DNA from 2 places in the Paenibacillus sp. FSL H8-0548 genome. Region 1 is predicted to be linked to the other one. Evidence: predicted binding sites of a transcription regulator. Region 1 holds the regulator's gene; the other holds the start of a gene.
The links. Region 1 encodes LexA, which represses DNA repair genes until DNA is damaged. Its sites were predicted from a motif close to CGAACATATGTTCG; they were not measured.
Positions count from the first base shown of each region.

Region 2: MHI37_RS13835 (DNA polymerase IV) is a predicted target of LexA. The motif match lies at 1,297-1,310, and genes of this name have one in related genera.

Region 1 covers NZ_CP152049.1:3,959,183-3,962,613, reverse strand. Annotated here, with positions in the region: gene MHI37_RS16905 (copper amine oxidase N-terminal domain-containing protein) at 1-127, shown strand, start outside; gene MHI37_RS16900 (DUF2642 domain-containing protein) at 325-582, opposite strand; gene MHI37_RS16895 (hypothetical protein) at 825-1,454, shown strand; gene lexA (transcriptional repressor LexA) at 1,602-2,222, opposite strand; gene MHI37_RS16885 (LysM peptidoglycan-binding domain-containing protein) at 2,439-2,756, shown strand; gene MHI37_RS16880 (ABC transporter ATP-binding protein) at 2,917-3,431, shown strand, end outside.
Region 2 covers NZ_CP152049.1:3,329,031-3,332,461, reverse strand. Annotated here, with positions in the region: gene MHI37_RS13835 (DNA polymerase IV) at 1-1,247, opposite strand, end outside; gene MHI37_RS13830 (DUF2515 domain-containing protein) at 1,903-3,195, opposite strand; gene MHI37_RS13825 (SOS response-associated peptidase) at 3,379-3,431, shown strand, end outside.

The DNA of each region.
Region 1 (3,431 bases):
GTTTATTTCAAGAAGTGTCATGGTTGAACAAGCAGGAGTCTACGCTTCTGAGAACGGAACTTTGGTGAAAACATCAAAGGGTTGGAGAGTTGAAGTTGTACGCTGGGAATTCGATTACCCGCACTAATTTTTCAACCTTTTTATGTCTCCATCTCGAAGTCAATGCTCGATTATTTAAGCCCTAGAGGGGGAGGCCGTACCGGCTTGCCCCTCTAGGGCTTATTTAAAATATAGGAAAGCAGATCATTACGCCATACGATCTCTATATTTCTCCGGAATGAAACGCGCCACCGCCATAAGAACGGCGACAGCCGTTTCTACTTATTATTTAGGCTTAATCCATACGATTTCTGAGATCCGAACAAAATAGATGTCATTGCAGCAGCGAAGTACTACATGGTCTGATTTACAATCGACAACGGTTCCGTCAATATGACCGTCTGTTGTTTTAATGGAAACACATTTGCCGATACAGGATTTTAACACCTCGACTACATAGGGATCTACAGGGTATACGACCAACGGTTGATTATTCATTGCATTCAGTTGCTGTGCTTTAAAGGGCATCGCGTAATTACTCAAAAGATCACTCTCCTCATGATTAAGCCACTAGGCTATTCTATGCGAATACCTACTCGGGCGTATGGGCAGTGAAAAAACGTTGATTGACGTTTAGACAAACGGCTCTGTTTCGCTTAATTAAGCTGTGAGCTGATCAGTACCATAAAGAGTTGGTACTATCCGGAATACAGCCTTATTGCTATATTCGAATAAGGAAGTTATGTCCGGAATATCGGACAAACGCAGTTAATGAGGTGGTCAGAGTGCGAGAGATTATGGCTCAGCAGAACTTAACAAATAACATATATGTTTTATTAAGCGATACCGGTACATGCTTTACACGATTGATTCAAGGCTTTACAGGCGCGCCATTTAATCACGCATCTCTAGTCCTGGATACCGATTTGCAGGAGGTATATAGCTTCGGTAGAAAACACGCGAAAAATCCTTTGTTTGCAGGTTTTGTTAAGGAGGACGTGTATGAAGGCACTTTCCGTCAGTTCCCGAATACGAGATGTGTACTGCTGCGAATTTCGGTCACTGCAAAACAGCGAGCATCAATTCTTCAGGTCATTCAAACCTTTAAAAAGAACAAGGATAGTTATCGCTACAATTTGATTGGGTTGCTGGGTGTGCTGTTCAACGTAGACTTAAAGCTCACGGATTCTTATTTTTGTTCGCAGTTTGTTGCAGAAGCACTTCGCAGCAGCGATGTTAACCTTTGGGAGCGTCCATCAGCATTAGTAACTCCTAACGATTTTCTTTTGCACGGAAAATTCGAAGTGGTGTATGAAGGATTGCTTTATGAGTATCCGAGGCTTAACCGTAAAAGATTGGCCCTTTATCAAAAGCAGACAATCTCAACCCGCTTGATTGGTAAGCGAGCCATATAGATGGAGGAAGCCGTAATACGAAGAAACGACTTCGGCGTCTATATGGCGAGATGATCTGCTTTCCTATATTTAAAATAAAGAAGAGGCTGAATCACTTATGCTTACGCATGGATTCAGCCTCTTTCTTATGTACGCTTAACAGTAGATTTAATGAATATCACGGAAAAGTCCAATGACTTTTCCCAAAATGGTTACGTTTTGGAGAATAATAGGCTGCATAGTCGAATTTTCCGGCTGCAAGCGAATGTGGTTCTTCTCCTTGTAAAATGTCTTAACCGTTGCTTCGTCATCCTCAGTCATTGCAACAACGATCTCACCATTATTTGCGGTTTGCTGTTGACGAACAATGACATAATCACCGTCGTGAATACCAGCTTCAATCATACTCTCGCCCATGACACTTAAAATAAAAACACTGTTGTCACCCACAAAATGGGAGGGGAGCGGGAAGTACTCTTCGATATTCTCAGTGGCCATAATGGGAACGCCAGCAGTAACTTTACCGATGATCGGTACGTTTGCTACAGATAATGGGATAATGCCGTCCGCGCCTTCTTGATCTAAAATTTCAATTGCACGAGGTTTAGTCGGGTCCCGGCGAATTAGGCCTTTCTTCTCCAAGCGGTCTAAATGACCATGAACAGTTGAACTGGATAACAATCCAACAGCTTCGCCGATTTCTCGAACAGAGGGTGGATAGCCTTTCTCCCGGACTTCATTCTTAATAAATTCAAGAATCGAATGTTGTCGGTTAGAAATCTTCGACACTGCGATCACTCCATTAGTAGGTTTGTAGCAAATTATAACATAGAACCGGAGTTCGTACAAACATAAGTTCTTAAGTACAGAAGTTCGTATTTTCTTTGTTGACACCAAACGTTTGTTCGTGTAATCTAAAAACAGAACAAACGTTTGGGGTGCTGATAAATGATAACTAGTCCAAGTTTTTATAGAACCATTCATAAGCAAGAAGAAGCTCAAGGAATGAAATTTCGATTGATGGCTTCGCGATTAGTAAAGAGACATGTGCTTAAAATTATCGTGTGCGCAGTAGTATTTGTTCTTTTGTTTACCAGCTTTTTACTTATGGGAACCTACGCTTCGAGCAATAACCCAGTAGAAGCAGCAAAAGGCGAACAGTCCATTATCGTACATACTGGTGATACACTTTGGGATATAGCTAAGCGGTACTCCGACGGCAGTCAGGATGTTAGATATATCATTTTTATGATTAAAGATCGAAATCAATTGCAAACCTCACAAATAATTCCAGGTCAGAAGCTGATCATACCTAGCATATAATCGTAAATTCAGATAAACTATGAATAGAGTCCAAATAATATAACTTTCTCATTTAAGTAGAATGAAGCACTCTACTTGGTTGAGAAAGTTTTTTTTGTGGAGTGCAGTGGTTTTTAACCTAACACTCGTCTATTAATGGGGACTGAAGGGAGTGACTGAATTGTTACGTGTTGAAGAATTATCTCATTCCTTTTTGAATGGAAATGAGACGACAGCAGTATTGCAACAAATTAGCTTTAATGTACATAAGGGTGAAATGATTGCTTTATTAGGCAGCTCTGGCTCGGGAAAGTCGACGCTGTTGAACTTAATGGCTGGCTTAATGAAGCCTACGGAAGGACAAATCTATATTTCTGATCACAATATTGTGGAGATGAGCGAAAATCGGCTGGCAGAGTTTAGAAGAAAGCATATTGGTTTTATTTTCCAAGCATATGAGCTGATTTCTCATCTAACGGTGCGGGAAAATGTGGAGCTGCCGCTCGTCTTTCAATCTATTCATCCGTCAATTAGGAAGAAGAAATCTCTAGCTTTGCTTGAGCAAGTAGGCATTCCAGATAAGGCAGAGCTATTTCCCTCTCAATTATCAGGTGGTCAGCAGCAGCGCGTTAGTATAGCTAGATCATTAATCACGGAGCCATCCGTTATATTCGCTGATGAGCCGACCGGTAATTT
Region 2 (3,431 bases), 630 kb from region 1:
TAGTGCCCCCCGATTTTCGCACTACGTTCAAGAGCCTGCGCAGCACCCAATAAAGATGATGCACGCAAGATTGCTGTTCCTCCGTAGCGGCATTTAATTTGATCTGTAGCCCGCTCTAACTTCCTCGCTTTTTCCCTGTTTCCAAAAAGTGTGAGCTGGTACTGATTATCACTAATTAACTTTGACATCACTACCCCAAGCTTTCGAACAGGAAGTTCATCCCAGTGGGTATAAAACAGCTTACGGACAATCTCAAATACTTCATTGGTTATATTAGTTGGATCAACAGCGGTGACTTGTCTGTGAAAGCCAGTAGGCAAGTCAAAATCAGCTCCTTGTGCGCCTACTGAAATAACTTGCCCCATGTAGCCTTTTGCCCGACAACGCCGACAGACCTCCTCACTTAGTTCAAGAAGTATGACATCAATGTCCTCCTTGCGGCTGTAATCGCACGGCAATGTCATCTGGTGTCCGATGGCTTGCTGATGATCATATGTGCTTGGGGTGACCATACTGGAATCTATACCATTTGCTGTTTGCCAGTATAGTTCTGCTTGAATATCACTATTTCTCCCCATAACAATTCTCATTTTGCGCTTAAGCTCAGCGAGTGGAAGTCTGGCTATATCACCGATCGTAGTAATTCCGATTCGGTTAAAGTGTGCTGTCATTCGTGAGCCGACACCAAACATTTTATTTATAAGCTGAGGCCACAAAAGGCTCTCGACGTCACTCATGGATAATGTATAAATACCCGTTTCACTTTTCTTGGCCCAGATATCTGTGGCCATTTTGGCTAATACCTTTGTTGAGCTTATGCCCACCCTTATCCAAACTCCTGTGTACATCATCACCTTTATTTGAATTCGTCGTGCAATTTCCTCTGGAGATCCAAAGTAGGAAATAGAGCCGGTAACATCTAAAAATTGCTCGTCAATTGAGAATGGTTCCACCAAATCTGTAAACGATTCAAAGATCTCTGTAATCATAAGGGATACATCGATATAGGTTTGCATATGCGGGCGAATAACAATTGCATCAGAACATTTCCCCAAAGCTTCCCCCAATGTTTCTGCCGTCGTTATACCGAATTGTTTCGCTATCGGACATGCTGCAAGTACTATCCCTGATCGGCGCGCGGGATCTCCGGCAACAATAAGCGGTTTATCCCGATATTCTGGGCGCGCTGCTTTTTCGACTGATGCATAAAACGATTGGCAATCCGCCAACATTATTACAGGCACCACAATGACACCCCCAACAAATGCGAATATATGTTCTCTTTTCATTATATACCGAATGTATGTTCGTAATGCAAAGGTTAAATCCTCCAGTTAAGGTATTTTTTCTGATTCATAATCTGCCTGGCTTATCTTAAGTTTCTATTTTCCCTTCTCCCGTTCATAGGTTAGGCGAACTAGTGGAATTGGTTCATTTATGAAATAGCGCTAAAGGACGAGGCTACGCTGCACTTTTGTACAACATAATCGAAGTTACTAGCCTGACTAGGGCAAGTACACTGCAGTTTGTGCAGTAGATTACCTAGTATAGGGCGATATTCGTTGGTTTGGAGCTCATTCTACTGCAATAGTACAATGTAGCCGTCTGAAACAGCTCTCATGTGAGGTTTCTATTGCACGAAGTGCAGTCTAGGCTTCTTCTTCAATTAGCGAGGGACTCTGGTGTATGATGCAGCGAATTTCGGGTGGTACGCAGCTAACGATGCTGCAAAGTTAGCTGCGTATTGGAGTCTAATCTATAAAAATGAAGATGTAGCGATGCGAGAAGATCGTTCTAGAGAAACGAAGTGTTCGCCTTTATAGTCCCTTATTCTTACCTTTAAATGTCTTAGAAAATCAAAGAATCTGGCTGCAAGCGCGATCCTTAAGAAGGATCAGTCTTTTATTTGCCTCGCATCATGGCTAGTACCGCCAGCTCGATCTTATTCAGCATTAGTCCGTATTCATTCGTAATTTCAAAGGAATGCGGCATCGGCAGCTTTTGAAAATAAGGAACTACGTCTGAAGTCGACACAAACCAGTCGCCGGGCTCAGGAGATTCTAGCGGCTGGTCGCCCCATGCAGCGCCCAGCTCCGGACTATAGATCGGCTCCGCTTCAGGCTTCAGCCGCCCGCCTAGCAGCCGCTCAGTATAGACGCGCTGAGGCGGCTTCTGACGAACACTCGCGAATATATGCGGCGCGTAGTCCGCACGCGAGCCAGTATGCTTAACAGCGGCTGCAAAGCATCTTACACCGTCATATACACGCGGGATACCGAACAGCATCGCATACAGACGCTTGCCTAATTCAATTCGCTCCTGCAAGCTTTCAAATCGTTCCAGAATAAGTCCCGAGAGTCGCAGAGCGTCCATTCCCTCCCCTTTCGCTTTCCCTTTTCCATAGGGGAAAATGACGCCATTAAGCTGCAGCAGCGACTGCAGTCCAAAAAATAAGGTGTGCAGCACTTTTTCGCGAAAATAAGGATGCTGGACAACACGCTGCTCGATATAATGCTGCTCATTCACAATTAAAGCAATTGTAAGCGGAGCAGCCTCGCCATCACGCCAAAACTGCTTCCAAACCGGGAGCATGAACACGGATACCCCAAAGGCCGGCAGCAAATGAAACAAGCTCCTCCCCTCTCTCCTGCTCCATTCATATAAAAGCAGCTGAGGATACGCATCCTGAAAAATAAGTGCATTAGCCTGCTCCAAAAAACCGAATACCGCGACGCGTTGCTCCTTGCCGAGCAGCCACGGCAGCCATTCCCCTTGCAAATCGGTCATATTCCAGCCGCCATTACGCGATACCATATGGGCAAGCAGCGCCCAATGCAGCTCTGGGGTTCGAAAATACACGTCGCGATAAGCCTCTGTACGAGTCACATTATTGCGGTTGCAAGCAGCAATCTCCAGGCGAATGCGTTCAATAAATGAAAGCTCAGCCTGCGTCCAATTGCTTGCTGCCTCATGATAGGATGCTGCGCTCGACTTAGACCAAGCATACGTTAGCTTTGCTACAGTAGAGGAAGACAGCTGCAGCGGAACAGCCTCGGAAAGCATCTCACTTGACGCGCTTAGCGCTGCCCATTTCCCTATAGCATACTCAAATGCCGCGCCAGGAAGCGCCAGCAGCTGCTGCAACCAGTAGCCGATTGAACGGCGAGTTGTCCGAACCCCATTCTTTTTGCTCATCGTAAACGCTCCTTAATCAACGTCATTGCCTGTGTATGAAACCAAGCATAGCTGACAAGCCTATATAAACCAGTATCCACCACAATACACATTGTCATACTTTGTAAACAGCATATGCGCTGCGGCTAGCTGCGATATATAATAGAATGATAGAAGCAGGAGAAAGGAAAGGAGAAGAGAATTATGTGTGGAAGATATACGCTTACTATCACGCTGGAGGAGCTTATGGTCAGATA